Regions from separate parts of the Halomonas sp. DP5Y7-2 genome, predicted to be linked through region 2. Evidence: predicted binding sites of a transcription regulator. Region 2 holds the regulator's gene; the other holds the start of a gene.

Region 1 (15,879 bases), on a different contig from region 2:
TTATGTGATGGTGAGCTAAAAAATCATCGAGTAAAGCACAGAACAGCTCTGGCTTTTCATGATGGGCGTTATGCCCCGCATCAGGAATAACCGCGAGCCTGGCGCTGCTTATTCCCTGCCATAGCGCCAGTTCTTGCGAGATAGGGTAAGCCCGATCCTGATCGCCCCAGATCACCAGCGTCGGCATCGTGTGTCGCGATAGAAAGTCCACGCCTCTCCAGGACTCCATGGCGGTGAGACCGCCAAGTACCGCCGCCTCGCACGCTAGTTCAGCGAGCCCAAGCGACGGTGCAAACCACGGATCTTGCGTGCCCTTCACATACCAGTTGGACACGATGTAGGAGACGGTTGGTCCCGTACCCTGTTCGATCACCTTACGCCGTGACTCGGCGATAGGCTCGAACCGACCAGGAAGCTCACCCTCGGGTCCAGTGCCAAACAGGATTAGCACCTCGACCCGCTGCGGAGCCTTGTGCGCTATTTCCTGAGCAATCATGCCACCCATGGAGTGGCCCAGCAGTGCGAACCGGTCAACGCCCAGGCGGTCCATCTCGGCTAAAACGAAACTGGCAAAGCCCGGGATACTGTCAACGGCAGGTTCGTGACAACGTTTGCCAAAACCAGGTAGATCGACAGCGATAATCTGGCGCCCACTTTCCAAAGCATCTCTCACTGGCGCCCAGTAACTGCTACCACTCAAGAACCCATGAACCAGCACCAAAGGCGCTGCCTCGGCAGGAGACATCGTATCACGGCTCATTGCATCACCTCCGGCAACCACAGCGCGATATCCGGTACTAGAAGAAGCGCAGCGATTAGCAGTACCAAAGCACCAATAAAGGGAAGCGAGCCAATAATGACATCACCAACGGACACTTCATCCTTCGCCAGCCCCTGAATGACGTAGAGGTTGAGGCCAACGGGAGGAGTAAGCACGGCGATTTCCATGATCACGGTGTAGACGACCCCGAACCAGATCAGGTCAAAGCCCGCCGCCGACACTAGCGGAAACACCGTAGGCAAGGTGATAAAGGTCATCGAGACAGGCTCGAGGAACATGCCGAGCACGATATACAGCAACAGAATGACCAGCAGAATCACGTAAGGGGATAGCCCCATGGAGGTGATCAGCGAAGTCAGTTCATCGGGGATCCGGTAATAGGTGACGACAAAGCCAAACAAAGTGCCCGCGGACAGCAGCAGACCCAGGTAGCCCATGGTCAGCATGGTGCGTTTCAACGCCTCAACGAAGCCAGCTGCAGTCAGTCCTCCGAAGCATGCCGTCAGCACAAAGGTCACCACTACCGCCACCGCCGCCGCTTCAGTGGGGGTTGCAAGGCCGGTATAGATCGCGGCGATGATGATGAAGCCGATCAGTCCGATCGTGACCAGGGTTACCGCCACACGCCCCTTAGACAGTGTGTGGGAGTCATCGGCAGCCGGCACATGGGCACGACATAGCCGAGACCAGATGAAGACAATCACCACAAACATGGTGGTCAGCGCGATACCGGGAATAATGCCGGCGATAAACAGGTTGCCGATCGACTGGTCGGTCACAATGCCGTAGTAGATCATGATCAGACTCGGCGGGATCAATACGCTCAAGGTACCGCCGGCAGCCAAGATGCCACTAGCCAGTCGGCGGTCGTACTTGAGCCGCAGCATTTCAGAAAGCGCCACCCCACCGATGGTCAGGGAGCCCACCATACTGGACCCGGACACCGCTCCGAAGCCCGCACAGGCCCCGATGCTACCGTAGGCAGCAGACCCTCTGACGTTGACGCCGCTATGCAGGAAACGATACAGGTCCGAGCCGATGCGCGATCGTCCGATCAATTCGCCCAGGAAGACAAAGAGAGGAATTGCCAGAAGAATGTAGTTAACCCAAACACCCCATAGCTGCAGCTCACTGCTAACCACAGCGGTGGGGAAACTCTGTATGTGCCATAGAAAAGGTAGCGCCGCACCAGCCAAGGCAAAGGGAATCGGGACCCCGATGCTGACCAGCCCCATCAACAGGACAAATAGCCCAATACCTACCGTATACCATTCCATCACCGAATCCCCTGCTTGGTATTGGCAACCACTTCATCCCCGGAGATCTGCTGCAATAGCCGATGCAGAACGCAACAGCAGAACGTGACCATGGCAAACAGCACTGGAATCCAGAAATAGACCCTCGGCCACAGCAGGATCTCCGACGCCGCCCCAGACGCCAGCGTATTCATGGTGGCGGAGAAGGATACGTACATGAACCACAGACCTATCAGCGCCATCACCACCAAGTTGAAGGCTTGAACCCAGCGGCGTACGGTGCCAGGCAGGATATCCAGCAACATGGTCACCTTCGGGTAGGCATCACGCCGCATGGCGTAGCCAAGCCCAGCAAAGGCTACCGGAAACAACAATAACGCGGTTGCCTCGGTCACCATCCTGTCAGGGGAGTTCAACACATAACGGGAAAATACCCCCCAGCTCATCCATAGCGCCTGCACCAGAATGATTGATCCCCCCGCCAGGGCACATCCCAGCGCCAGGCGATCGAGTGCGGTATCGAGTCGTTGTGACATACAAGCCTCCCGGATAGTCCATGCCATCCCTCATTGAGCGAGCAGACTGACCCAGTAGTGAACGGCACTCCGGCGCTATTCGTCACCACCAGAGTGCACGCCCGGTTGAGCATCAGCGGCGATAATCCGCAAACAATGCCTTGATGGCGTCGGCTCGCTCAGGCCCACATGACTCTGCGACGGTGGGCTCCCACTCTCCGGCAATGGAGGCAACAATGTCCGCACTTGCCTCTTCATTCAACGACACGGCGGCACCACCACCCTGCATCACGGCCTGGCCCACTCGTTCATTGACCCACCCTTCATAGCGGGGCTTGAGCCACGCCTCTGCTTCTCGGGCGGCATCCAGCAACGCCTGCTGAGATGCCCCATCAAGGTCATCGAACTTGCGCTTGTTCATCATGTACTGGATGTTGCCGTAGAACAGTGAGGCGTTGACCATGTACGGCATGACATCCCACAACTGCCACGAGCTGTAGGTGGCCACCCCCATATTGATACCGTCCACCACCCCTCGCTCGGCAGACTGGAAGACCTCATTGGGTGAGACAAACACTGGCTCCCCACCCCAGGACGTGATCATCAGGCTGACCAGCGGACCGATGGAGCGCACCAGTTGCCCGTCCAACTGGGTAATGTCAGAGATAGATTCCTGGAACCACCACTCCTGATCGTAGGAGTAGTTGGAATTGAACACGGGAACCAGGCCGGCCTCGGCGGCCTCGTCACGTACGATATCGGTATAGGCCGCATCCAGTTCATGCTGACGCTCAAGGTCCACCAGCGCTGGATAAAGTGACGTCACCCGATAACAGGGAAGACGATTATCTGCTGGGATCCAGGCGATGTCGGCGATCCCACCAGTCACAGCATCCACCCCTTCACTCCACCCATGCAGGGTCGATGAAGGGAATATCTCTACGTTGACTTCTCCATCGGTTTTTTCCGCCACGAGCTCCGCAAACTTCTCGAAGCCTTCATAGCGAATATCCACTTTGTTCACGTAGGTCGATAGCCGCAGTGTGGTCTGTGCCTGAGCGGAGCTGGTGACCACTGCCAACGCGGAAGCCATAAGGGTGAGAGCGGGTAATGTCTTCATGGGTTACCTCATATTGTTGTCATTGTTGATGCGCGAGACCGGGCCAGTCATACCGCCAGACCTCAGCCCCTGTAATCTGCAAAGCCGAAGGCATCGGGATAGCCGAACAGCGCGACGGCACCGCCGGTGTGCAGGAAGACCACGTTCTCGTCTTGCTTGAAGTGGCCCTGGCGGATCAGGTCGATCAGCCCGGCCATGCCCTTGCCGGAGTACACCGGGTCCAGCAGGATGCCTTCGTGACGGGCCAGCAGGGTGACCGCCTCGATCATGCTGTCGGTGGGCACACCGTAGCCCTCGCCCACGTAGTTGCAGTTGGCAACCACCTGCTCGCGGCTGACTACGCCGGAAAGGCCCAGCTTGGCCTCGGTCTTCTGGGCCAGGGCGAAGACGTTGGCCTCCTGCTTGTCCTTGGGCGCGCGCACGCCGATACCAAGCACCGGGATACCGGCGTTGCAGGCGGCCAGGCCGGTCACCAAGCCCGCCTGGGTGCCGGCGCTGCCAGTGGCATGCACCAGATGATCGATACGCAGGCCCATGTCGTTGGCCTGGGCCAGCAGCTCCAGGGCGGCATTGACGTAGCCCAGGGCGCCGATCTCGTTGGAGCCGCCGCCAGGGATGATGTAGGGCCTCTTGCCTTCGCTCTTCAGACGATCGGCCAGGCCTTCCATCTCGGCGGCCATGTCGGCACCGCCCGGGCGCTTCTCGACGCTGGCGCCGTGGAGCTGATCAAGGAAGACGTTGCCGTTGTGGTTGTAGTTGGGGTCTTCACTGCCGGTGCGGTCTTCCAGCAGGATGTGACAGCCAAGGCCCAGCTTGCAGGCGGCGGCCACGGTCTGGCGGGCGTGGTTGGACTGGGTGGCACCCTGGGTGATGATGGTATCGGCACCCTTCTCCAGGGCATCGGCCATCAAGAACTCGAGCTTGCGCGTCTTGTTGCCGCCGGTAGACAGGCCGGTGCAGTCGTCACGTTTGATCCACAGGCGAGGACCGCCCAACAGCTTGCTCAGGTTGTCCATCGGCTCCAGCGGGGTGGGCATATGGCCGAGACGGACACGGGGAAAACGGGACAGGTGCATACGGGCCTCCAGGCGAGTCATTATTGGCATTGGCGTGCTCTCGTTATGACGTTCTTCCATGAGATGACAGACGCAAGGCCCGTCAGAGAACGTGTCATCTCACCTTAAAGGCCGCCCACGACCTGCCACCAATGCCAAGTTGCTCGTCAGCTGTTAAATTTTTGCATAGCCACGACTCCTGCCTGGCCGGCAGCCACAACAACAGACAAAAACACCAATGAAGATCGAGTGGATAGAGGATTTTCTCGAGCTTATCGAGGCGGGGACTTTCTCCCAGGCGGCGGAACGACGCCACGTCACCCAACCGGCGTTTTCGCGACGCATCAGACAACTCGAGGAGTGGCTGGGAGTCGCACTGATCGATAGGCGCTCCCCACGGCTGGAGCTGACTGCCCATGCGCGTACCTACGAGCCTCAGCTCAGGGAGTGGCTGGCCCGCCTCTATGCCATGCGCAGTCGTCTCAGAAGCGATGCTCGCCAGGGACCCAGGGCCATCCTGACCACCCAGCACACCCTGACCGTCAGCTACCTGCCGCGGCTGTTGCGCCACTTGCGTCATCACGCGCCTGAGGTCGGACTGCAGATCACCTCGTCCGACCGCAGCGTATGCATTCGCGACTTTGAGCAGGGCAAGGCCGACCTGCTGCTGTGTTCCGAGCTCGAGGGGGCGCCCCTGTTCGACGACAGCACCACCATCGAACGTCTCGCGCTGGGTGCTGAGCGGCTGCTGCCGGTGTGCGCCCCGGACCATCACGGTGGCCCGCTGCACCCGCTGGAGCAGGGACAACGACTGCCGCTGATCGGCTACGACACCGACAGCTTTCTGGGCCAGGCGCTAGCGACCCCCTACCTGCTGGATGCCCAGCGCCGCTACGAGATCGAGCTGGTGTGCGAGACCGCCTTTACCATCGGCATTCGCCAGCTTGCCCTGGCGGGTCTGGGTATCGGCTGGCTTCCCCACGGACTGATCGAAGAGGACCTGGAAAGCGGCAAGCTGGTATCGCTGCTGGATACGCTAGGTGGGCCCCAGCTGGTGGTGGCCTGCTATCGGCATCGGGACGAGCAGAGGGCCGCGGCGCCGCTGTGGCATCTGCTGGAGGAACGGCCACCGGCGGTATAGCGTCGCCATCATGACGTGCGGATGGTGTCATCCCCCCTGGGGGGCGGCAGACAGGGTGAGTTCGATGGCATCGTGGCGCCAGTATTCGTCATCACAGTCGATGGCTCGGCCGTTCTGGTCATGATTAATGCGGGAAATGCGCTGGGCGGGACTGCCTCGCACGGCGTTCAGCGCATCGGCGCCGGCGCTGGACAGCACGCAGGTGCCAAGCTCATAGCTGACCCGACCAACCCGAATACCGTACTCGCGCCGGTAAAGCTCGGTCAGCGACTCCCGCGCCAGGTCGAACTCGAGAATCTGTGGAAAACAGCTTGGCAGCAGATGATGCTCGACGTAGAGCACCCGACGCTCGTCCACTAGTCGGGCACGACAGATTCGATAGACCGGCGCGTGTTCGGCAATACCCAAACGCCGAGCGACCACTGCGGGGGCCATGACCTCTTCGGCACTCAGCAGCAGGGTGCGGGCACTGCGCTGCTGGGAGCGCACCATCTCGTGAAACGGTAAACAGGCCAGCAGGTCGTAGCGCAAGCGTGGCGGCGACACAAACCAGCCGCGCCGATTCTCGCGATAGACCCGACCTTCTGCCTCCAGTGCATTGAGCGCTTCGCGCAACGTGATACGCGTTGTCCCGAAGCGGGTCATCAACTCGCGCTCGCTGGGAAGCCGGCGCGCCTTCTCACTTCGAGCCTCAGTCAGCACCGGTTTGAGGCGCTCTTGCAGCGATCGATCCATGCACATACCGATGTGAATTAAGAGAAAAAATGATGCCAGGAAAATGACGCTCATCGATCTACACCTATCCAGCTGGTATAGACCAATTGAGCCATACGCCACAGTCTAGTGACTTCACCATGACATCGTGGTGACACTCCTGGCGTCGTAGTGTCTGCCGAAGGCTTCATCGCCAACCAAGGATTGAGACAAGACTGCCATCACACTGACACGGCGCTGTCATGAAGGCTCCTTAGGGTTAGGCACAACGGAAACTGATCTAGACCAGAAACGCACACCGGTTTCCGTCGCCTTCACGCCCCCTGACCCGGAGACCCTCCCGTGATCGTCACTTCTCTGCGTTACCCGACCCTGACCGCCCTGGCCTGCGTTGGCCTGATGTCCACCGCTGCCCAAGCCAGCTCCGCCGAGCTTGAGTCTCTGATCGAGGCCGCCAAGCAGGAAGGCCGCGTCGACAGCGTCGGCATGCCCGACACCTGGGCCAACTGGAAGGACACCTGGGCTGACCTGGACAGCGTCTACGGCCTGGCACACAGCGACACCGACATGAGTTCCGCCGAGGAAGTCGCCAAGTTCAAAGCTGAGGGTGAGAATGCCACCGCCGACATCGGCGATGTCGGCTTCGCCTTCGGTCCCATCGCCGTGCAGCAGGGCGTGACCCAGCCCTACAAGCCCACCACCTGGGACCAGATCCCTGACTGGGCCAAGGACGAGGATGGTCACTGGATGCTCGGCTACACCGGCACCATCGCCCTGATGATCAACAAGAACCTGGTCGACGAAGACCAGCGTCCGGGCTCCTTCGCTGATCTACGTGAAGGTGACTACTCAGTGTCGGTGGGCGCGGTAGGCCAGGCCTCCCAGGCCAACAATGCGGTGCTGGCCGCCGCTTATGCGGCAGGCGGTGACGAAGGCAACCTGGCGCCGGGACTCGAGCTGTTCGCCGAGCTGGCCGAGCAGGGCCGCCTGTCGCTGGCTGACGTGTCCATCGCCAACCTGGAGAAGGGCGAAGTGGAAGTAGCCCTGCTGTGGGACTTCAACGCCTTGAACTATCGTGACCAGATCGACCGTGACGCCTTCGAGGTGGTGATTCCGTCCGACGCCTCCGTCACTTCAGGCTACGCCACCATCATCAATGTACACGCCCAGCATCCCAATGCGGCCAAGCTGGCCCGTGAATACATCCTGTCCGATGAAGGCCAGTTCAACCTGGCCGAGGGCTACGCTCGCCCGATCCGCGCCGAGCACCTGACCCTGCCCGACGAGATCGCCGCCAAGCTGCTACCCAACGAACAGTACGCCAGCGCCCGCCCGATTCAGGACTTCGCCGCCTGGGAACAGAGCGCCAAGGTGCTGCCGCGCCAGTGGCAGTCGGACGTTTTGATCCACCAGCAGTAATCACGCCACTTACCACCCCCCTGGGCATCGGGCGGCAGCGCCAACCAGCGCTGCTCTCGGTGCCCGCGGTACGAAAGCGTTGCTTGGGCCACCCTGATGGTGGCCAGGAGTCATCATGCAAAACCCTGTCATTCTGGTCGTGCTGGACGGCCTCAATCACGACGTCGGGCGCCATGCCATGGGCCATCTGAGCGCTCTGGTCGAGGCCGGACGCGGCACTACTACCAGCCTCGACTGCGAGCTTCCCGCCATGTCTCGCCCGCTCTACGAGTGCCTGCTGACGGGAGATCGTCCCGTCGACTCCGGCGTCGTGCATAACGCTATCGTGCGCCGCTCACACGGTGTCAGCCTGTTTGACCTGGCTCGCGCCCAGGGGCGCACCACTGCCGCCGCGGCCTATCACTGGGTCAGCGAGCTCTACGTCAAGGCGCCCTTCGACCAGACCCGCGACCGCTATCTCGACGATCCTAACGCGGCCATCCAGCGCGGCATCTTCTATTGGCAGGACCACTACCCGGACGACCACCTGTTCAGCGATGCCGAAGCGCTCAGGCAGAGGCACGCACCTGACTTCCTGCTGGTTCACAGCATGAACATCGATGATAGCGGCCACCGTCACGGCGGCGACTCGCCCCAGTACCGCAATGCCGCGCGTCACGCCGATATCGCCCTGGCCGACTACCTTCCCCGCTGGCTGGCCGATGGTTACCAGGTGATGGTGACCGCCGACCACGGCATGAACGCCGATCGTTCACACTCAGGGTTGCTGGCCGAGGAGCGCCGGGTACCGCTGTGGCTGTTCGGTGACGCCTTTGCCGACCCCGCAGGTCTGCATATCCAACAGACTCACCTGTGCGGCACCCTGGCCAGCGCCATGGGGCTAACCCACGACAAGCCCTTTCACCCGGAGCTGCTTGCGATGACGGCGCAAGCCACGGAACCGGCCCCGGCACCGTCCCGAGAGAGCCTCTCATGACATTGCGCCTGCCGGCCTGGCTGTGGCTACTGCCCTTCGCCATCGTGTTTTGCGCCTTCCAGCTGGCGCCCATGGCCTGGGTCGCCATCAGTGCCTTCAACGTCAATGGCGACTGGGGGCTGGGCCACTTCCAGGAAATCGCCCAGTCCGCGTTCTTTCGCCAGGCCATCTGGAAGAGCCTGACCATCTCGTTGGTATCCAGCGCCATGGGGCTGATCATCGCCACCGTCACCTGTCACGCGCTCATGCGTTCCGGACCGCGACTGCGCCGCGCGATGATCGCCTTCACCAACATGACCTCCAACTTCGCCGGGGTGCCCCTGGCCTTCGCCTTTATCATCCTGCTGGGGGCCAACGGCGTGCTGACGTTGGCACTTCAACAACTCGGCATCATCGAGGACGTGCGCCTCTACTCCACCGGCGGGCTGATCGTCATCTATACCTGGTTCCAGATACCGCTCGGCATCCTGCTGCTGTTTCCGGCCTTTTCAGGCCTCAAGGCCGAGTGGCGTGATGCCGCCCACCTGTTGGGGGCCGGACGCATCGCCTATTGGCAACGGATCGGCCTGCCGGTGCTATGGCCGGCTCTGGCGGGCACCTTCACGGTGCTGTTCGCCAACGCCATGGGCGCCTATGCCACCGTCTATGCGCTGGTCAACACCAGCTACAACCTGATGACGATACGCATCGCCAACCTGGTCGCGGGAGACCTGTTCCTTGAACCCAACCTGGCCAGTGCCCTGGCGCTGGTACTGGTGGTGCTGCTGGTACTGGTCACCCTGGTGCAACAGTGGCTGTTGAGAAGGAGTGCACAGCATGGCTCACGCTGACACCATGCCCGCTCGCCCGACCGCCGCGTCGCTGTCGGCAACCTTTAATCCCTACTCCTGGGTCGTCGGCGGGGTCTTTGCGGTGCTGGCTCTGCCCCTGGTAGCCACACTGGGCTACGCCCTGGCCACACGCTGGGGCGCGACCCTGACGCCAGACGGCCTGACCCTGGCCTGGTTCATCGAGCTGTGGACCACCCCTCGCTTTCTGGCGGCCTTTGCGCGCTCGCTGTTTATCGCCGTGGGGGCTCTGGCGCTATCTCTGGCACTGGTACTGCCGGTCGCCCTGTTGGCCCATACCCGCTATCCGCGACTCGATCGCTGGATGAACACGCTGATCTTGATGCCGTTTGCGGTGCCGCCAGTCGTCTCCTCGGTGGGCTTGCTGCAACTCTACGCCGGTGGGCCGCTGGCGCTGGTAGGAACACCCTGGATCCTGATTCCTACCTACTTCACCATCGTCCTGCCGTTCATGTATCGCGCCATTGCCAACAGCCTGAGGGCGGTGGACGTGCAAAGCCTGATGGACGCCGCGCAGCTGCTCGGCGCTGGCCCCGTGAAGGCGTTTTTTCTGGTGGTTCTGCCCAACCTGAGAGGTGGCGTGCAGATCGCCGTCTTCCTGTCGTTCTCCTTCCTGGTGGGCGAATTCGTGTTTGCCAACATGCTGGTGGGCACCCGCTTCGAGACGCTGCAGGTCTACCTCAACAACATGCGCGGCGCCAGCGGCCACTTCACCAGCGCTCTGGTGATTACCCTGTTCGTCTTCACTCTGATCCTGACCTGGCTGGGCAATCGCCAGGCGGAACACACTATTACGGAGGCCGCACGATGATGGCTGCCACCACTCGCCCCCCCTCGTCAGCGACCACGCCCAAGGCATCACAGGCGGCCTATCGCCAGCAGCCGGCCATCGCGTCAGGCGCCACGGCCGCGAGTGCCTCCCGCCACACCGATCATGCGTCCAGCGGCAACGCGATTTCGCTCAAGGGGCTGGCCAAGCGTTTTGGCGACACCGATGTCTTTGCCAATATCGATGCCGATATCGCCCACGGTGAATTCATCACCCTGCTGGGCCCATCCGGCTGCGGCAAGTCGACCCTGTTGCGGGCGATCGCCGGTCTCACGTCCCTGAATGCGGGCCAAATCCTGGTGGGCGATACCGACATCACTCACCTCCCCCCTCAGCGCCGTGGCGTCGGCATGGTGTTTCAGCACTACGCCCTGTTTCCCAACATGAAGGTGGCCGACAACGTCGCCTTTGGCCTGCGCATGCAGAAGGTACCCAGCGACGAGCGCGCGCGCCGCGTGGAGGAGGTGCTACGCCTGGTCGAGATGCAGGACCAGGCCCACAAGTTCCCTCATCAACTGTCTGGCGGTCAGTGCCAGCGGGTAGCGCTGGCAAGGTCTCTGGTGGTCGAGCCCAGGGTGCTGCTGATGGATGAGCCCCTGTCCGCGCTGGACGCCCGCATTCGCAAGCACCTGCGCGATCAGATCCGGGAAATTCAGACGTCGCTGGGCCTGACGACCCTGTTCGTGACCCATGATCAGGAAGAAGCCATGCTGATGTCCGACCGGGTGTTCCTGATGCACCAGGGACGCATCCTGCAACAGGACAGCGCCGAGGCCATCTATACCCGTCCACGGGATGAGAACGCTGCCGGCTTCATGGGCCACTACTGTCTGCTCGATGCCGTCGAGGCCGCTCCGCTGCTCGGCTACCGCAGCAAGGCTGACCGCGTTGCCCTGCGCCCTGAAGCGCTCTACCTGAGCGTGGCGGGCATGCCCCTGGGCGGCGAGCACCCCGAGCGGGTGGGACCTGGCGTGCACGGGCTAGTGCGTCGACACCGACTGCTCGGTAACATCGTGCGCTACGACATCGACTGTGCCGGCGTCAGCCTGACCGTCGATACCCTCAATCGCTCCGCTCGCACCTTGCTGCCGCAAGGCCAGCAGGTGACGGTCCACGTCGATCTCGACGAGGTTCAGGAGCTGGATACATGAATGACCCGACGAGCCCTTGCCCCATGACCACCGATGCCTGCCGTGTGGCGACATCCGAGACGCCTGATGCGCCCATCACCCTGGCCCTGTTCGACCTGGACGATACGCTGCTCGACGGCGACATCACGCGCCTGTGGAGCCAATGGCTGATCGAGCTTGGCTGGATCGACGACGGCGAGGAATATCATGCCGCCTTTGCCGAGCATATGGCGGCCTACGCCGCTGGCACGCTCGACATGGAAGCCCATCTGGCACTGTTGCTGACGCCCCTGACGGGTCGCCGCGAGGCCGAGGTCAGGGAGCAGGTGGACGCCTTTCTCGCGGCCGAGGTGGTGCCGCGGCTGTTCGCCCAGGGACACGAACGGCTTGCCTGGCACCGCGACCAGGGCCACCGTGTGGTCATTATCTCTGCCTCACCGATCCATGTGGTTGGCCCGGTAGCCGAACGTCTGGGCGCCCACCATGCCCTGGCCACCCGTCTGGAGATCGACGCCGAGGGTCGATACACCGGCCGCGCCCAAGGCATTCGCACCTTCCGTGAAGGCAAGCTTGCCGCTCTGGAAGCCTGGCTCGACGAGCATACGCCAGCCCTCAGCTACGGCTACTCGGATTCACGTAACGACTTGCCGCTGCTGGAGTTTGTCGACCGTCCCTGCGCCATCAACCCGGATCCGACGCTTGACGCCGCCGCACAGGTCCGCGGCTGGCCGGTGCAGTGGTGGCGGCAGCAAGGCTAAGCGTGGACAAGGCCAGGCGTGGAGTCAGCGGGTGGAAGAGGCTAGGCTGTCACCTACCTTTTGACGTGAAACGAGCCCCCTGAATGACATCCTCCGCCACCATCGCCCTGCTGGGCACCGGCATCATGGGCCTGCCCATGGGCCGCCACCTGATTCGTGCAGGCTATGACCTGCGCGCCTGGAACCGCAGCATCGACAAGGCCGCCCCGCTGGGCGAGCTTGGCGCCACCCTGGTCGAGACGCCCGCCGAGGCGGTACAGGGTGCTCAGGCGGTGGTGGTGATGGTGAGCTCAGGCCCGGTGTGCGAGACGCTGCTGTTCGGCGACGAGGGCATCGCCCCTCGACTGGCTCACGGCAGCCTGGTCATCGTGATGTCGACTATCGCTCGCAGCGAAGCGGTCGCCTTGGCAGAGCGCTGTCGCGAGCTTGGCCTCGGCTGGGTCGACGCGCCGGTGTCCGGCGGCGAACGTGGCGCTCAGGAAGGCTCGCTGTCGATCATGGCCGGCGCACTGGACGCCGACTATGAACGGGCGAAGCCGATTCTTCAGGCCATGGGCCACCCTCTTCACATCGGCCCCGTCGGCAGTGGCGCCCTGGCCAAGCTGGTCAACCAGCTGACCGTGGCCAGTACCATCGCCGCCGTCTCCGAGGCTCTGGTGCTGGCAGAGGCCGGCGGCGCCGACCCGGCCAAGGTCCGCCAGGCCATGCTGGGCGGCTTCGCCTACTCGCGTATCCTCGAGCAGCACGGCCAGCGCATGCTGGATGGCGACTTTGCGCCGGGCGGCCCGGCCAAGCACCAGCTCAAGGATACCCACGCCGCCTGCGATGTTGCCCAGGAGCTCGGCCTCGATCTGCCGTTGCTCGCGTTGACCGATCGCCTGTTCAACGACCTGGTCGACGCCGGCGGCGCCGACCTCGACCACAGCGCGCTGCTGCTCGAGATCAAGCGACGCAACGGTATGGATGCCGGTGAACTCGAGCGTTGATGCCAGACGTCAGCGCCGACACTACCGGAACTACAACCTGAGCCCTGGGGCAATGACATCGAGAAACGCCTGGATACGCGCCGACAGGGCGGTGTTGCGGTAGTAGACGGCCTGCACCTGCTCCCGTGGACCACCATGGCGCATCGCCTCGGGTAGCAGGACCTCAAGCTGCCCGCTGGCGATATCATCACCGACCATGAAGTTGGACAGGCAGGCAATGCCCTCTCCGGCGAGGCACAGACGCCGCATCACTTCGCCACTGGAGGTGGACATCGATGGGCTGATCTCGTCATCCATTCCCTCCACCGGCCACCGATTCAAGCTGCTGGGAGCGAGAAATCCGATCAGTTGATGCTGTTCGAGCTCCGTCACCGACGTGGGCCTGCCGGCGCGCGCGAGATAGCCAGGGCTTGCCACCAGGTGCAGGCGCGAGCGCCCCAGCAACCGCGCGTGCAGGGTGGAGTCCGCCAGGGCGCCAATCCGAATGGCCACATCGGCACGCTGTTCCAGCAGGTTGATGATGTCATCGCTGGCAGACAGCTCCAGCTCGATACCGGGATAGCGGCGCCGAAACTCCCCGACCAACGGCACCAGTTGATGCAGCACGAAGGGGCTGGCGGAGTCCACCCGCAGTCGGCCAGCAGGCTCTCCCCGTCGCAGCGCCAGCGACTCCTCTGCCGCGTTCAGGCGCTCTAGTCCTTCGCGTACCTCGGCGACAAAGCGGCTGCCCTCATCCGTCAGCGCCACACTGCGCGTCGTACGGTTCAGCAGGGGCACATCAAGCCGCTGCTCCAGCCGCTGGACCGCTCTCGATATACGTGCCACCGGCACGTCCAGGCGAGTGGAGGCGGCACTGAAACCACCGCTATCCACCACCGCCAGCAATAGCTCCAGGTCCTCCGAGCGAGTCTTCATCAGGCCCCTCCTCGTCCATGTAGGCTCACCCTCCTGTTGACCGCAGCAAACACCGCAGCGACTTTCTCGATAACCACAAAGGTGTTTCTCATATAGGCACGTTTATCGAAAAAGTGTCCTCCGCCAGACTGCACGCCGTCAAGTCGTCCCCCGGCGACGCCATCTCACAGGAGAGAGACGATGCCTATTGCTCTGCTGGCGCTAACGCTTAGCGCCTTTGCCATCGGCACCACCGAGTTCGTGATTGTCGGCCTGGTGCCCACCATTGCTCAGGACCTTGCAGTGAGCCTGCCCTCTGCCGGGCTGCTGGTCAGCCTGTACGCCGTCGGCGTGGCTGTCGGCGCCCCCGTGCTGACGGCACTTACCGGGCGCTTCAACCGCAAGTGGGTGCTGCTCGGCCTGATGACCCTGTTCATTGCCGGCAATCTGCTGGCCTGGCAGGCGCCCAGCTACGGCTCGTTGATCACCGCACGGGTGCTCACCGGCCTGGCCCACGGGGTGTTCTTCTCGATCGGTTCTACCATCGCCACCAGCCTGGTCGCCAAGGACAAGGAGGCCAGTGCCATTGCCATCATGTTTACCGGCCTCACCGTGGCGCTGGTGACAGGGGTACCGCTGGGCACCTGGATCGGCCAGACCTTTGGCTGGCGAGCCACCTTCCTGGTGGTATCGGGACTGGGCCTGATTGCCCTGTTGGGTAGCGCCCTGCTGATCCCCAGCAACCTCAAGCGCGCGGCGCCGGCGACCCTAGGCCAGCAGTTCAAGGTGCTTACCCATCCGCGTCTGCTGCTGGTCTATGCGATCACCATCCTGGGCTACGGCGGCACCTTTACTGCCTTCACCTTTCTCGCACCGATTCTGGAGCAGGCCACCGGTTTCGCTCCCTCCATGGTCAGCCTGATCATGCTGGTCTACGGTGTCTCGGTGGCGTTCGGCAACATTTACGGTGGCAAGCTGGCGGACCAGATGGGGCCGATCCGGGCCTTGACGCTGATCTTCATCGGTTTGGCCGCGGTGCTGCTGGTGCTCAACGTGACCGCTGTCCACCCGCTAGCCGCCGTGCTGACGATTCTGGTCTGGGGCGCCTTTGCCTTCGGCAACGTGCCAGGCTTGCAGGTCTACGTGGTGCAACTGGCAGAGCGCTACGTGCCGGAAGCGGTCGATGTCGCTTCCGGACTCAACATCGCTGCGTTCAACATCGGGATTGCCCTGGGCTCTGTTGTCGGCGGCCAGGTCGTCGAACACCTGGCACTGACAGACACCGCCTGGATCGGCGCGCTGATCGTGGTGGCTGCCCTGGCACTGACCCACCTTTCCGGCCGACTCGACCAGCGTCGTGCAGCACGCCTGGCCAATGCCTGAGCACCGGACAAGCATTTCGTCTGCTAATTTTTCTTCCGCCCCCTTGAACTGACGACGTTGCCACCGCATGTCCA
Region 2 (15,879 bases):
GCCCACGTTAACCAGCGCACGGGACTGATTGATCACCACCTCAGCGAAAAGGGCGAGAAGGGCCAGGCTCGAGTCGAGAACCTGGAAGAACTGATCAATGCCGCGCGGGCGTTCTCCCAGGGCGAGACATTGGATACCGTGGAGGCTGGCGAGGGCATGGTGGCGCTCGAGGCCTTTCTGGCCGAGGCGGCGCTCAACGCTGGCGAGCACGAGGCCGACGAATTCGAAGACAGCGTGCAGCTGATGACGTTGCACTCCGCCAAGGGGTTGGAGTTCCCGGTGGTGTTTATTGCGGGAGTCGAAGAGGGGCTGTTTCCCCACCGCATGTCCCTGGAAGAGCCCGGCCGCCTCGAGGAAGAGCGCCGACTCTGCTACGTCGGGGTGACCCGGGCGATGAAGAAGCTGTATCTGACCCATGCCGAGATTCGCCGCATGCATGGCAAGGAAACCTTTCAGCGGCCGTCTCGTTTCCTGCGCGAGTTGCCCGAGTCGCTGCTGGAGGAAGTGCGTCTTCGCGGCCAGGTATCGCGTCCCGTCAGCGCGCGGCCGACGCCGCCACGCTTTGCCCAGTCCGGTGTCGAGGCCAGCGGTGACCTGCCTGCACTGTCATTGGGGCAGCGGGTTCGCCACCCGGTATTTGGTGAGGGAGTCATCCTCAATGCAGAAGGTGAGGGGGAGCGTGCCCGGGTGCAGGTCAGCTTCGAAGGCCACGGGGATAAATGGCTGGTACTCGGGTTTGCCAAGCTCGAGGCGCTGTAGCCCACTGCCGTCTTTGCCAGCTGCGCTCTTGAGCGCAGCGTCTCAGGCCTGGCTTGCAGGCTAATTTCTCTTTCCCGCATACTTCCCGGCGGACACCACGCCGGGGAGAGCAGCCTTCGACCCTGCTGCTTTGATGCCGGCGTCGACATAACACGCTTCAGGAGCTCGCCCCATGGAACGCCGTTCCTTTCTCAAGACCGCCAGCCTCGGCGCTGCAGGCGTCGCCGCCGCCCCCTTTGTCAGCACCGCCAGTGCCCAGGAAACCATTACCTGGAACATGGTCACCTCCTGGCCCAAGAACTTCCCTGCATTGGGAACCGGTGCCAATGACCTGGCCGAGCGGATTGAGCGGATGTCCGGCGGGCGCATGAAAGTTAGGGTTCACGGTGCAGGCGAGATGGTGCCGGCCATGGAAGTCTTTGACGCAGTGTCTCAGGGCACCGCCGAAATGGGACATTCCGCTTCCTATTACTGGCGCGGCAAGGTGGCGGCATCCCAGTTCTTCACCGCCGTGCCATTCGGCATGACCACCACCGAGACCAACGCCTGGCTCTACAACGGCGGTGGTCAGGAATTGTGGGACGAGCTGTATGCCGGGCATAACCTCAAGCCATTTGCGGTGGGCAATACCGGGACCCAGATGGCCGGCTGGTTCAAGAAGGAGATCAACTCACTGGAAGATATGCAGGGGCTCAAGCTGCGTCTGCCCGGTCTTGCCGGTGAAGCCATGTCAGGCATCGGGGTCACCACGCTGACGATTCCCGGCAGCGAGATTTTCACTTCGCTGCAGACCGGTGTGCTCGATGCTGCAGACTGGGTCGGACCGTACAACGACTTGGCCTTTGGTCTGCACCAGGTCGCGGATTTCTACTATACCTCTGCCTGGAACGAGCCGAGTGCCATCCTTGAGGGGACGGTCAATCTGGATGCCTGGAACGCGCTTCCCGACGACCTCAAGGCCATCGTGACCGAGGCGGCGAGAGCCTCCAACCTGGCGATGATCAGTGAATTTGCCTTCCGCAATGCCGAAGCCCTGGACGCGCTGGTCAATGAGCACGGCGTGCAGCTGCGTGCCTTCCCTGACGACGTGATCACGGCGTTGCACGAATCGTCGGAGCAGGTATTGCAGAAGCAGGTGGACAGCGACGAGGCGTCTGCGCGCATCTACGAGTCATACCGCAACTTCCAGGCCCAGGTGCGCAAGTTCTCGGATGTGGGCGAGTTTGCCTATCTCAAGGCGCGGGACAACGTGCTGTCTTGATGTCTGAACGCCCGGGCAACGGTGGACGAGTGCCGTTGCCCGGTGGCAGGCCGTCGGATCAAGCATGCACGCCTCGGATGCGGCCATTGTCGTCCAGTGCCACCAGCACGTGGCGTGCCTCGGTGACCTTGTGGAGGTCATCCTCGCTGTCGTGAGCTGTACGAACCCATACCTCCACATCAATCTTGATCGAACTGTGGCCAATGTCACCGACCTGGGTGTAGACGCAGACCAGAGACCCCACACGCACCGGGCAGAGAAAGTCCATTCCCTCGATCGCCACGGTGGCGGTTCGTCCCCGTGCCTCTTGGCTGGCGGTCCACTCTGCGGCCTGGTCCATCAGGCGGGCTAACCAACCAGCGGGAATGTCACCGTGCGCGTTGGTGTCCTGGCGAGTCGCCGCGAGCTTCAAGGTCAGTTGACCCTTTGGCACAGGAACGTCATCGACTTCGGTCATCATGATGAGTGGCATCCGGCGTGAGTTGTTGTCATCGCTGACGTTCGCAAGCAAACGCCATCGTCGCTGACGTCATGAAACCACCCCGGAGCGATATACTCCACCGTTCGTGCGTTACCCTGCAGGGACGTCGCGCCGAGGACCACCACGCCCAGAAGCTTTGTTAGACGTTCTGCCAGAAGCTCTGGGTGGTTGCCTTGGCAACCATGTGGCACGGATGATGTGAAAACTCAGGAAGATAGCCGAGCGAAGGCGTCATTCTGTCTGACGTGATGCTGAGCCAATGCCGGGAGGCCAGATGTCCAGCGTGTCCCATTTTGCTGCCACCAGCAGGCGCATCGCAATGCTCCTGTGGCTGGGCTGGGTGGCATGGTTACCCTTGCCGGCGACGGCACACGATGTCGCGGGGGCATTGAACGCAGTAGGCTCGGACACCATGGCCGAGCTGATGCTGCGTTGGGGGGAGCAGTTCGAAGAGCAGCGTCCAGGCGTTCGTCTGCAGCTGCAAGTGGCAGGATCCGCCAGTGCTCCACCCGCGTTGATTGCCGGCACTACGCTGTTGGGCCCCATGTCGCGGCCCATGCAGGATGATGAGAAGGCGGCATTTGCGGCACGTCACGGCTATGCCATCACTCCCGTGGTCGTGGGCAAGGATGCCCTGGTCGTGGTGGTCAATCGGCATAACCCCCTCGAGCGTCTGAACCGCCAGCAGCTCGACGCCATCTTCTCCGATACGCTGGCCTGTGGTGCGGAAGAAAGCATCGACCACTGGCAGCAGCTGGGGCTGGATGATCCCCAGGGCAGCATCCATCTGTACGGTCGTAATGCGGTCTCCGGTACTCACGGTCTGTTTCGGCGTCGTGCGCTGTGTGATGGTGAGTTCAAGGTATCCGTCACCGTCTCGGCGGGATCGGCAGCGGTGGTCGCCGCTGTCGGTGACGACCCGCGAGGCATCGGGTATGTCGGTTTGAATCATTTGAACGCTGACGTGCGTGAGGTGGCCATTGCCGATGGCCAGCGTGACGTGAGACCTGAGCGTCAGGCGCTGCGGGATGGGGACTATCCGTTGGTTCGCGACTTGCTCATTTACGTCAACCGGCCCCCGGAAACACCGCTGCCGGAGGTAGAGCGTGCCTTCCTGGACATGGTGCTGTCGCCGTCGGGTCAGCGCGTGGTGAAGGAACTGGGCTTCGTGGCGCTGTCACCCTCGGCATTGATGGCACAGCGACGAGCGCTGGGGCTACCGGCGTTGGCACGAGAGGAACGTTGATCAAGCCGCCTTCTGTCATCCAGATGTCATGAAGATGTCGTAATCTTCCGCTATGCAACAATGGCTGGCCTAGATGTCTGATCCTACCTCCACTAATCCTCTCTATCGGTCCCGCCAGCGGCGAGATCGACTGGCCACCCTGCTGATCACGGCAGGGGGGATCGGTGTGCTGTTGACGGTCATTGCCATCGCGGTATTTCTGCTGGTGGAGGTGGTGCCCCTGTTCTGGCCCGGGGCAGACGGAATGTCTCTGAGTGCGCTGTGGTCGGCCCCCGGCACCAGTGGCGAAGCTGAGTTTCGCTGGCTGCCTCATCGCCTCGAAGAGGGGGTGGTTGCCCAGGCCAGTCTGGCGCCGTTGCTGTGGGGGACGCTTGAGGCCGCTATATGGGCGCTGATAGTGGCCATACCGTTGGCACTGGGCGCGGCGGCCCACTCGAGTCTGTATATGTCGCCGGGACTGCGTGCGCGCATGAAGCCGACCCTGGAGCTGATGGAAGCCATGCCCAGCGTCGTACTGGGTTTCATTGCCGGACTGGTGCTGGGCCCCTGGGTGGAACGCCATCTGGCCGAGGCAGTGTCCGTCGTGCTGCTGCTGCCCCTCGCGATGATCACGCTGGCGCTGGGCCATCGTCGGCTACCGGTCCCCGTGCAGCGGTACCTGTCGCTGAATTCGGCCGCCTTGTGGTTATTGCCCTGCCTGTTGTTGCTGGTACTCGCCGCGGTGCAGCTTGCCCCGCTGTGGGAGAGCTGGTGGTTCGGTGGCGACCTGCGCGAATGGGTCGAGCAGCGCTGGGGGCTCGATGTTCAGGCACGCAATGCCCTGATCGTGGGGCTGGCGATGGGGTTTGCCGTGATCCCCGGCATTTACGCGCTGGCCGAGGATGCGCTCAGTGATGTGCCGCGAAACCTGGCGGAAGGCGCCCAGGCCATGGGTGCCACGCGCTGGCAGACCCTGACCCGCGTCATGCTGCCGATTGCCCTCCCGGGGATCTTCTCCGCCATCATGATCGGGGCCGGTCGAGCGGTGGGAGAAACCATGATCGTGTTGATGGCCAGCGGTAACAGCGCCCTGATGACGGCGACGCCGTTGGATGGCCTGAGGTCGCTGGCCTCGAGCATTGCGATTGAACTGCCCGAAGCGGCACCAGGCGGCACTCACTACCGTTTGCTGCTATTGGCGGCCCTGGCGCTGTTTCTGTTTACCTTTCTGATGAACACCCTGGCCGAGCTGGTGCGTGCAAGACTCAGGCAGCGCTTCCGGCGTTCGCGGGGTGATACATGAAGATTCCCGGCCATACGGCGGTCGGCAGCAAGACGCTTAGACGTCCGCATGAGGGGCCCTGGGCGTGGTTGGCTGCGGCCTCGGTAGCGCTGTCGATATTGATGCTTGGCGCCTTGATTGTTCTGCTCAGCGTGAAGGGGCTGGCCAACTTCTGGCCGTCGACCCTGCACGAGGTCACCCTTGATGACGGCGACACGGTCATAGGCGTGCCTTTTGAGCAACGCACGCTGCCCGGTGGAGAAGGCGTCGAGCGGCGCTACTGGATAGCCAATCGCGATGATGGCGGTGGCATCTGGCGCTGGTTGAGCGTCCCGCGGCTGGCGAGTGACCAGACGCCTGATGACCTGGTCGTGCTCGAGCGACGTCACTGGGGCACCTTCTTCGGTCGCCTGGTGGCAGTGAGGCTGGAGGGTGAACGGCTGACGGGAGAGGCCGCGTGGCTGGCCATGGAGCAGCGGCTCAAGGAGCTTGATGCCCTGCGCCAGGCCCGACAGCAGTTGACCCGTGATGACATACTGCCGTTGATCCGGCGCATGGAGCGCGAGCCGTCGTCGAGCGAGGCACAGCACCGCCTGGATGACCGGCAACTGGAAGCGTTACAGGCGCGGGCGACGGAGCTTCGTCGGTTGCAGCAGGGCGGCGTACTGGTGCTGGAGAACAGCCAGGGCCAGCGTCAAGAGCAGCCCTTGGAGGAAGTGCTGGATGCCTGGCGCCCCAACGCCATGGCCTGGTACGAAAAACTGGGCCACTGGGGAGGAGAACTGTGGCAATTCCTGTCCGAGGGGCCCAGGGATGCCAACACGGCCGGTGGCGTGTGGCCTGCGATCTTCGGCACTATCTTGATGGTGTTGCTGATGTCGGTGCTGGTCACGCCCTTCGGTGTGCTGGCTGCCGTCTATCTCAATGAAGTGGCCCATCAAGGTCGCTTGACTCGGCTAGTGAGGATTGGCGTGCGCAATCTGGCCGGGGTGCCCTCCATCGTGTACGGCGTGTTTGGCCTCGGGGTCTTCGTCTATGGTGTCGGTGGCAGCATTGACCGGTGGTTCTTCGACTCTTCTCTGCCATCGCCGACCTTTGGTACCGGCGGATTGCTGTGGGCATCGTTGACCCTGGCGCTGTTGACCCTGCCGGTGGTGATCGTGGCCACTGAAGAGGGCCTGTCACGGATTCCCCTGCACCAGCGCGAGGGGGCACTGGCACTGGGAGCAACACGCTTCGAGACCTTGACTCGGGTGGTGCTGCCGATGGCCATGCCGGCCATGCTGACAGGACTGATTCTGGCGGTGGCCCGGGCCGCAGGAGAAGTGGCGCCGCTGATGTTGGTCGGCGTGGCAAAGCTTGCACCACAGGTTCCAGTGGACGGTGAGTTTCCTTTCCTCCACCTTGAAAGAAAGTTCATGCACCTTGGCTATCACATCTACGATGCCGCCTTTCATTCCAGCGATGTTCAGGCCGCCATGCCGCTGGTCTATGCCACGGCTCTGTTGTTGGTAGTGGTTATTTTGGTGCTTAACCTGACTGCAATATTCATGCGGCATTATCTGCGCAAGCGTCATGGTGCGCCGGTGCGTCGATGATGCAGGGAGAGTCAATGTCCATCGATGGAAGGCTGCCCCAACGCCAGCTCAGCCAGGCCTCCCTGGGAAGTCGGCGCGGGGCGGTCATGGCGTTTTCGGAAGCCGATACGTGCCTGGATATCCAGGGGCTAAGCCTGGCCTATGCGGGCAAGCCTGCATTGAAGGATCTGACGCTGCGCATCCCGCGGCACCGAGTGACGGCCTTCATCGGGCCGTCGGGCTGCGGCAAGTCGACGTTGCTGCGGGCACTTAACCGGCTGCATGACCTCAACGAGGACGTCAGCCGGCGCGGCAGTATCTATCTCGATGGGCACGACATCCATGATTCGCGAGTGGCCGTGTCGGAGTTGAGGCGACGGGTAGGCATGGTTTTTCAGGCACCCAATCCTTTTCCCATGTCGATCTACGACAATGTCGCCTTTGGTTTGCGACTGCAGGGGGGACTGAGCAAGCGGCGCATCGATGATGTGGTCGAGTGGGCGCTGAAGTCAGCCGCACTGTGGGAAGAAGTGAAGGGGCGCCTGCGTGCGTCAGCCTGGTCACTGTCAGGTGGTCAACAGCAGCGACTGGTGATTGCGCGGACCCTGGCGGTAGAGCCCGAGGTGCTGCTGCTGGATGAACCCGCCTCCGCTCTCGACCCGATCTCGACGCTCAAGATCGAGGAATTGATTCGCACGCTGAAGCCACATCTGACCCTGGTACTGGTCACTCATAACATGCAGCAGGCGGCACGCGTGTCCGACTACACGGCGTTTCTGCATAACGGTGAGCTGGTGGAGTACGGACCGACCGACACCCTGTTCACGCACCCGCGCCTGAGGCGCACCGAAAACTACATCACCGGACGTATGGTGGGCTGATCGCCCCCTGCACCTCCCTTCAGGAGACCTCCATGGATATCACCAGCGATACCCACAGTCAGCATATCTCGCGCCAGTTCAATCACGAGCTTGAAGAGCTCAAGACCCACCTGATGGCCATGGGTGGCCTGGTCGAGAAGCAGGTGCAGGATGCTGTCAGCGCACTGCTCGACTCCGACTCGGCGTTGGCCTCCCGGGTGGTCGACAATGACCGCGCGGTCAACGATATGCAGATCAAGATTGATGACGAGTGCACCCGCGTGCTGGCCCGCCGCCAGCCGGCCGCCTCGGACCTGCGCCTGGTGCTGGCGGTGATCCGCGCCGCATCCGATCTCGAGCGTATCGGTGATGAAGCCAGCAAGATCGCCCGTAACGCCATCGAACTGGTGGACGGCAACAATGGCACTCGCGGGTTCGTCGAGGTGCGCAATATCAGCGAGCACGTTCGCCACATGATGCGCGATGCACTGACCTCCTTCGCCCGCTTCGATACTGAGCTTGCGATGCAGGTGGTGCAGGAAGACGAGCGCGTCGACAGCGAGTATCAAAGCGCCATGCGATCGCTGATGACCTTCATGATGGAAGATGCGCGGTCTATCTCGCCAGTGCTCGCCATCATGTGGATTCTGCGAGCCCTAGAGCGCGTGGGTGACCACGCCAACAACCTGGCCGAGTACGTCATTTACCTGGTCAAGGGCCTGGATATCCGTCACGTCTCGCCGGACAAGATTGACCCGGATCTGCTGGACGACGACGCCTCGTCTTGACCTGAACGCCGCAAGCGGCGTCAATAGGCCGGCCCTGTCAGGGTCGTTGCCGGTACCCTGAACTGCGGGCCATCGTCGAGACGATGGCCCGCAGTCGTTATGGCCTTGTTGATGTCATTGCCAAGGATAGAAGTCATGCTGAATGCTATTGAGGCGGTTCGTCGCGGTACGCGGCTGGTCTATAGCCGTGGACTGCGCCGCTACGTCTTTCTTCCCATTCTGGTCAATCTGCTGGTCTATGCCGGCATGCTCAGCTATGTGCTGGGTGAGTTTGGTGGCTGGCTCGACAGCTGGATGGCCATGGTCCCGAGCTGGCTGGAGTGGCTCGACTGGCTGATCTGGCCCCTGTTCGTGGTCAGCCTGATCGTGATCGTGTTCTTTTCGTTCACCCTGGTGACCCACCTGATCGCTGCCCCCTTCTACGGCTTTCTGGCAGCGCGTGCCGAGGTCGAGCTGACGGGGCAGGAGCCCAGCGACGACCGCGGTTGGCTCAAGACCGGTGTTGATGCACTCGGGCGTGAACTGCTCAAGCTGGCGTATATTCTGCCGCGCATGATAGGCCTGTTCATCCTCAGCTGGATACCCGTGGTGAATCTGGTGGCACCGCTGCTCTGGGCGGCCTTCAGCGCCTGGACCATGGCGATTACCTATCTCGACTATCCGATGGACAATAACAAGGTCAGTTTTCCCGATATGCGCAAGCGACTGTCGGCGCGCTGGTGGCCGAGTATCAGCTTTGGCGGCCTGGTGACGCTGATCACCTGGATACCACTGGCCAATCTGTTTCTGATTCCCGGCGCAGTGGCCGGCGCTGTGCTGATGTGGGATCAGCACTATCGCCAACTGCCGGTGGTGCGTCGCTGATGGCGATCTGTCACCTGGCCGGTGCGGGATGTTGACAGGGTTGCCTGGGCTGGCCATCTACCTGTTGGCAGCGGTGGCCGAGATCGCCGGCTGCTTCGCGGTCTGGCGCTGGTGGAGGGCGGATGGTGCGGCCTGGTGGCTGTTGCCCGGTCTGTTCAGCCTGGCGTTGTTTGCCTGGCTGCTCAGCCAGGTAGACGCTGACTATGCTGGACGCGCCTTTGCCGCGTACGGCGGCGTGTATATCGCGGCATCGTTGGGCTGGATGTGGTGGGTGGAGCAGCGCCCCCCCGATCGCTGGGACATGATGGGGGCGGCGCTTTGCCTGGCGGGCGCTGCGGTTATCTTGCTGGGTCCCAGGAGCTGAAAAGACACAGTGCTGCCAGCCTGGCTTGAAGCGGGGCTGGTGTGTCCCTGGGGCGGGGTCAGGGCGAGGCGGCCGTCTGGCGGTTCTCCTGCACTCGGCTCGAGGGGAAGATACAGCGGAAGGTGGCGCCTTCACCCGGATGTGAGTCGATGTCGAGGCGCGCATCGTGGCGCAGCAGCACGTGCTTGACGATGGCGAGGCCTAGTCCGGTGCCACCGGTCGCCGTGCTGCGTCCCTTGTCTACCCGATAGAAGCGCTCGGTGAGGCGCGGAAGGTGCATCGGATCGATGCCGTCGCCGTCGTCCTCCACCTCAAGGCAGGCGCCATCACCATAGGCCCGCCAGCGTAGCTGGATACGTGCGCCATCGCCGGCATAGCGCACGGCATTGAAGGCCAGGTTGGAAATGGCACTGTGAATTTCCTTCTCACTGCCCTTGAGCCCACGCGGATCGTCGATGGACACCTCGATCTGCTGGCGCCCACCCGACAGCGCCTGCGCATCTCGCTTGACGGTCTGCAACAGCGTGGTGGGGTCGAGCCGCGTGTGGTCATCGCCGCCCTGATCGTTTTCCAGTCGCGACAGTAGCAGCAGATCATTGACCAGGTTCTGCATCCGACGGGTCTGGTTCTGCATCTGCGCCACCCCCTTGCCGAGCCGTTCGGGCAGCATGTCGGCCATGTCGCCGTAGGTCTCGAGATAGCCAGTCAGTACCGTCAGTGGCGTGCGCAGCTCATGGGAGACGTTGGCCACAAAGTCTCGGCGCATCTGTTCCAGGCGATGCAGGCGCGTGATGTCGCGCGCCATGACCAGGCGTTCATCGTCACCGTACAGGGTGATCTGGAACTGCAGCATCATGTTCTCGTCGATGGGCGATGGCAGGCTCAGCGGCTCACGATAGTCCCGCTCGTTGAAATAGCCGACGAAGCGCGGATCACGCAGCAGGTTGGTGATATGTTGACCACGGTCCAGCGCCGGCTTCAGGCCTAGCATGCGCTCGGCAGAGCTGTTCCACCATTCGAGATCGCCATGGCGATCCAGCATGACCACACTGTCGCGCATCGCTTCAGAGGACTCCTGGATACGCTGAAGCGTTGAGCGCAGACGTCGTTGGGTAATGCGCTGGCCCTTCTGGTAGCGATAGAGTCGATCAAACAGCTCGCCCCACAGGCCGCTGGCGGTGGGAGGTTCCTGCTGGGGACGATGGGTCAGCCAGTCGTGCATGGCGTGCAGGTTGCGCAGATGATAGGCGAGACCAAGCGTCAGGCCCGCTCCGACGCCGACACTCGTCAAGGAAAAGGGCCAGCCCAGCAGGGCGCCGATGCCGACCAGCAGGGTCAAGCGCCAGACTTCTCGTCTCCACAGTCGACCCACGTCAGCTCCTGGCTCCGTTCACCTATGTCCTCCTGTCTGCCGCCAGCCGTACAGGCGCTGTCAAGCCTGCGTGGAAGGGAGGCAAGACGTCACATCTTGGCCGAAAAACGGTAGCCGGTGCCGCGCACGGTCTGAATCAGCTGCTGATGTGGCTCGCCAAGGGCCTTTCGCAGGCGGCGAATGTGCACGTCGACGGTGCGTTCCTCGACGTAGACGTTGCCACCCCAGACCTGATCAAGCAACTGGCCGCGGGTGTAGGCGCGTTCCTGGTGGGTCATGAAAAACTGCAGCAGGCGGTATTCGGTGGGCCCCATCTCGAGCGACTTGCCGTCGACGCTGACGCGGTGGCTGACAGGATCGAGCTTGAGCCCGTCGACTTCCACCGGGTCTTCAACGCCTCGGGGAGTGGCACGACGCAGCACCGCTTTTAGACGGGCGACCAGTTCCCGGGGAGAGAACGGCTTGGTGATGTAGTCGTCTGCACCTGCTTCAAGCCCCTGAATCTTGTTGTCCTCCTCACCCTTGGCGGTGAGCAGGATGATCGGCAGCTCGGCGGTGGTTTCTTCCCGCTTGAGGCGGCGTGCCAGCTCGATGCCACTGGTTCCGGGCATCATCCAGTCCAGCAGCAGCAGGTCTGGCTGATCGTCCACGATAATCGCGTGAGCCGCCTGGGCATTGTCGGCCTCGAGGACCCGGTAGTCGGCCATTTCCAGTGCCACCGCGATCATTTCGCGGATGGGCGCTTCGTCGTCGACGATCAATACGGTCTTGGCTGTCATCCCGGGCCTCTTGTTCAGGGTCTTCCTATCAACGGTGACAGATGACACCACGTCAATGTGACATTTAGATGACATTGGCCGACCTGTCGAGCCCTCGACAGCTCGACAGGGTCATCCCAGGTCGGGATAGAGACTCAGCGCCAGGCCGGCAAACAGCAGCAGGCCCGACCAGTGATTGTTGAGAAAGGCCTGGAAGCAGCGATCGCGATCACGCTCCTTGATGAGTTTCTGTTGGTGGATAAAGGTAGCCGCCATGGCCAGCCATCCCAGCCAATAGAAACCGCCGATATTCAGCAGAGCGCCCGCCCAGGCCAGCAGGCCCAGCGTTGCCAGCTGCAGCAGCGCGATGATGCGAGTGTCCCAGCGACCAAACAGCACTGCGGTCGATTTGATGCCGATCTTGAGATCATCGTCACGGTCCACCATGGCGTATTCGGTGTCATAGGCCACCGTCCACAGTACATTGGCGGCGAACAGGATCCAGCCGACCGTGGGTACCTCGCCCAGCACGGCACCGAATGCCATGGGAATCGCCCAGGAAAAGGCCGCCCCCAGCACCACCTGGGGAAAGTGGGTGTAGCGCTTCATGAAGGGATAGCTGGCGGCCAGCACGGCGCCGATCAGCGACAGCCATACGGTAAAGCCGTTGGTCAGCCAGACCAGCACGAAGGCCGCTGTCAGCAGACCGACGAACAGGATCTTGGCTTCCTGCTCGCTGATACGCCCAGTCGCCAGAGGGCGGTGTTTGGTACGTTTGACGTGACCGTCGAAATGGCGGTCCGCATAGTCGTTGACGACACAGCCTGCTGCTCGCATCAGGTAGACGCCAGCGACAAAGATCAGCAGGGTGTCGCGGGCGGGAATGCCGTCCGCCGCTACCCACAGCGCCCACAGTGTTGGCCACATCAGCAGCCAGGTGCCGATGGGGCGGTCCAGACGCATCAGCGCCAGGAAGTCGGGAATTCGGGCGAGGCGTCCGGGGGGACGCAGCAGGGAGCGGTCCATCGTGGTCTCTCGAGGGCTAGTGGAAAGTCGCTGTCACAGGCATCGTGGCGGGCACGCTTCAGTCGTGTCCGCATCCGCTGGTGTGGCGTTGAGCGTCGAAACAAGACGAGACAGTTCATCCATGGGTGTCGCCGGGAGCGACCATTTGCTGCCAGGTCTGGTCAGCGCTTGTCGACATGACGGACCAAGCCTAGCGCGGGGAGACGGGCGTGACCAGTACAGCGCGGTCGCTGTCTAGCCTGGAGACGGGTCCAGTGACAGTGCCTCGGCCATGGCGGGCAGAAAGCTCTCTTGCACCAGCATCACCCAGCCCCCGTGGCAAAACAGAGAGCGCCGTTGCCAGATACCGCGGTATCCGTGGATAGGACGAGATATCCGGCTGATCTCGATCGGGCTGCGGCGAAGATCCGGCTGCTGAAACAGCCAACTGCCCAGCGAGTTTTCGCCAAGGCCGGCAAAGGGCGCCTGTTGATCGCTCACCCGTGGTGCCACTGAGCGTGCCACCACCCAAGGGACCTCGTCGACGCACAGCGCGACCTCGCGCAGCCAGGCCTGCTGGCCGGCCGCCAGTCCCAATGCCTCGGCCTCGTCCGGCCATGGCTGCCCCAGGTATTGGTCGAGCAGACGCACGTGAAAGCGTCCCTCGCCAGCGGCCGCCATCAGTCTCTCCGTCAGTGAGTCGCGGGAAGCCAGCCACTCCAGCCAGCGCTCAGAGATAGCATGCGACGATGCGGGGATGTCGCGCCACTCGGGAGTCGATCGCGGGCACTCGGGCTCGACATGGCAACGGGACGGGGTGACATGAGGATGCTGTGACATGGGGCCTTGAGGTCCTTGCTGCACCGGACGTCGTGCTCCGGTAGATGGGCGCATAGTGTACCATGGTGCACAGGAGTCACTCGCTGGAGCCCCCGCTGGGCACTCCGGTTTCTTGAATGACCGCAGGGCGGTCGTCGGCAGAGTCGAAGTACGTGATGCAAGCACCCTTGACCATCATCGGCACTGGCATGGCAGGCATTGGCCTGGTGCGCCAGGTGCGCGCACTGGACGCCCGGCGTCCGATCACCCTGATCACGGCCGATAGCGGCGATGACTACTCCAAACCCTTGTTATCCACGGGCTTTGCCAAGGGCTTGGCGGCGGATCGGCTGGCGGCCCGTTCGGCCCTGGAGCTGGCCGATCAGCTGAATGTGGTGGTGCGCCCCCATACCTGGGTAGACCGAATCGACACAGCGTCCTCGTGTCTGTGGATTGGCCAGGAACGGCTGCCCTGGTCGGACCTGGTGCTGGCTACCGGTGCCAGCCCTGTCGCTCCCTTCGCCATTCCGGCGGAGCTCAGCGGCCGCGTGTTCTCGATCAATGATCTCGATGACTACCGCCGCTTCTCGGCCATTCTTGACGGCCTGGAGCGTCCGGCGCGAGTGGCGGTGATCGGGTTGGGCCTGGTGGGCTGCGAGTTCGCCAACGACCTCCAGGCGGGCGGACACCAGGTCGTCATGGTTGGCCCGGAGCCCACCTTGCTGCCGAGGCTGCTACCCCAGCAGCCGGGCCAGGCGCTGGGCAATGCGTTTCGTGACGCTGGCATCGAGATCAGAAGCGGGCGCCTGGTCGACAGCGTAGCGCGTCAGGCTGCGGGCGATGAACAGGAGATCGTCCTTCGGCTCGATGACGGCCAGACGCTGAGCGCTGATCTCGTGCTGGTCGCTACGGGGCTCAGGCCCCGCAGCCAGTTGGCCGAAGCGGCGGGCATCCGTACCGGCCCCGACGGCATCCAGGTGGATCGCTATCTATCGACGTCCTGTCCGCGTATACACGCACTGGGAGACGTGGCATCGGTGGACGGCGTCAACGCGATGTATGTGCAGCCGTTGCAGGCATCGGCCAAGGCCCTGGCCGCTACCCTGTGCGGCAGCCCGACCCCGGTGAGCTACGGCCCATGGCCCGTGCTGGTCAAGACACCGCTGCTGCCGGTGGTGGCGTTGCCGCCGGCAAGTGAGCGAGTGCAATGGCGGATCGAGGCCGATGGCGATGACATCAGCGCCCTTGCCGAGGACGAACAGGGGCAGCTCAAGGGGTTTGCGTTGACGGGAAAATGCGTTCGTCGGAAAGTCGAACTGGCGCGGGCGGCACCGCCGTTGCTAGGCTAGGTTCGTTGATGGTGGCTGGGCCACCGTCGTTGAAGGTGCCATCGTTGCAGTGTGTGATACTGATTCTGATTCGTGTAACACGAATGGACGGTGTCACGTCGATGGATTTCGAGTGTCATCTCACCACAACAAGGATGCACTGATCGATCCGTGACGTTCATTGCCGGCATCGTATGGGAGCGTTGGCATGGCAGGACCTGGAAGGGTCCAGGTGGACACACGGACAGTGTTTCCATAACAATGATCCCGGTGCCATGGCACCGGGTAGTCAAGCCAAAATTAGGAGGGCTGTATGCGCAAGCCAGAACTCGCCGCGGCAATTGCCGAGCGCGCTGATCTATCCAAGGACAAGGCCAGCCAGGTGCTGAACGTGATTCTCGACGAGATCACCGGCAGTGTTTCCTCGGGCCAGGATGTGTCTTTGATCGGCTTCGGCACCTTTACCGTGCGCGAGCGTGCCGCGCGGACCGGCAAGAATCCCCAGACGGGTCAGCCGTTGAAGATTCCCGCCAGCAAGACAGTCGCCTTCAAGCCCGGCAAGGGCCTCAAGGACGCCGTCGCCCGCTGAGGCGACGCTTGCCATTGTCAGAAATGGCAGCGAATGGCTGATATCGCGGCTCGCTTGGCGGGCCGCGCCTTCCTATTCCAGCGTGAGGCAACATGACTCTGAGACTGATGTTGTGGCTGCTGGGTGTCATGCTGAAGCGGGCACTCAAGCGCAAGGCGCGCTTTCGTGAGCGGCTGGAAGAAAAAGGTGGGCTCGACTGGGGTATCGCGACAGAGGACCTGTCGATCGCTCGTTACTACCGCATGCGGCCCAGCGGTATCGAGACCCAGCGAGGACTCCCTGTCGACCTGGACCTCGAGCTGCGCTTCCAGGATAGCCAGACAGCGGTGAAGGTGTTGCGTCGGCCCACCCAGCAAGTGTTTTTCGACGCCATGATGTCGGGACAGTTGCGCCTGGTAGGGGACGCTCAGGATATGGACAGATTGCAGCGTCTGCTCAAGCATCTGTAGGTGGATGACGGCAACCATTGTGTGGCTCGTGATCGCGCGGAGCTGGCCCACCGACAGCGAGTGAATCTTGGCACCCTCATCCACCACACCTTGATCGT

Evidence for each region. The regulator PhoB, encoded in region 2, activates phosphate uptake and scavenging genes when phosphate is short. The targets are predictions, from matches to a motif close to TGTCATANNNNTGTCANA.
Region 1: the regulator PhoB is predicted to act here: its motif matches at 6,722-6,739, upstream of KUW18_RS17510 (UTRA domain-containing protein).

The regions. Positions count from the first base shown of each region.
Region 1 covers NZ_JAHVHY010000009.1:100,536-116,414, reverse strand. Annotated here, with positions in the region: gene KUW18_RS17540 (alpha/beta fold hydrolase) at 1-760, opposite strand, end outside; gene KUW18_RS17535 (TRAP transporter large permease) at 757-2,058, opposite strand; gene KUW18_RS17530 (TRAP transporter small permease) at 2,058-2,573, opposite strand; gene dctP (TRAP transporter substrate-binding protein DctP) at 2,686-3,672, opposite strand; gene KUW18_RS17520 (D-cysteine desulfhydrase) at 3,735-4,748, opposite strand; gene KUW18_RS17515 (LysR family transcriptional regulator) at 4,966-5,868, shown strand; gene KUW18_RS17510 (UTRA domain-containing protein) at 5,896-6,603, opposite strand; gene KUW18_RS17505 (ABC transporter substrate-binding protein) at 6,925-8,001, shown strand; gene KUW18_RS17500 (alkaline phosphatase family protein) at 8,117-8,977, shown strand; gene KUW18_RS17495 (ABC transporter permease) at 8,974-9,807, shown strand; gene KUW18_RS17490 (ABC transporter permease subunit) at 9,794-10,636, shown strand; gene KUW18_RS17485 (ABC transporter ATP-binding protein) at 10,633-11,805, shown strand; gene KUW18_RS17480 (HAD family hydrolase) at 11,802-12,542, shown strand; gene KUW18_RS17475 (NAD(P)-dependent oxidoreductase) at 12,626-13,528, shown strand; gene KUW18_RS17470 (LysR family transcriptional regulator) at 13,559-14,443, opposite strand; gene KUW18_RS17465 (MFS transporter) at 14,624-15,805, shown strand.
Region 2 covers NZ_JAHVHY010000003.1:344,377-360,255, reverse strand. Annotated here, with positions in the region: gene uvrD (DNA helicase II) at 1-759, shown strand, start outside; gene KUW18_RS05175 (TRAP transporter substrate-binding protein) at 932-2,020, shown strand; gene KUW18_RS05170 (acyl-CoA thioesterase) at 2,079-2,477, opposite strand; gene KUW18_RS05165 (phosphate ABC transporter substrate-binding protein) at 2,776-3,747, shown strand; gene KUW18_RS05160 (ABC transporter permease subunit) at 3,821-5,029, shown strand; gene pstA (phosphate ABC transporter permease PstA) at 5,026-6,606, shown strand; gene pstB (phosphate ABC transporter ATP-binding protein PstB) at 6,693-7,466, shown strand; gene phoU (phosphate signaling complex protein PhoU) at 7,499-8,233, shown strand; gene cysZ (sulfate transporter CysZ) at 8,369-9,097, shown strand; gene KUW18_RS05135 (YnfA family protein) at 9,126-9,461, shown strand; gene phoR (phosphate regulon sensor histidine kinase PhoR) at 9,520-10,833, opposite strand; gene phoB (phosphate regulon transcriptional regulator PhoB) at 10,923-11,612, opposite strand; gene ubiA (4-hydroxybenzoate octaprenyltransferase) at 11,724-12,617, opposite strand; gene KUW18_RS05115 (chorismate--pyruvate lyase family protein) at 12,852-13,436, opposite strand; gene KUW18_RS05110 (FAD-dependent oxidoreductase) at 13,592-14,764, shown strand; gene KUW18_RS05105 (HU family DNA-binding protein) at 15,057-15,332, shown strand; gene KUW18_RS05100 (hypothetical protein) at 15,425-15,781, shown strand.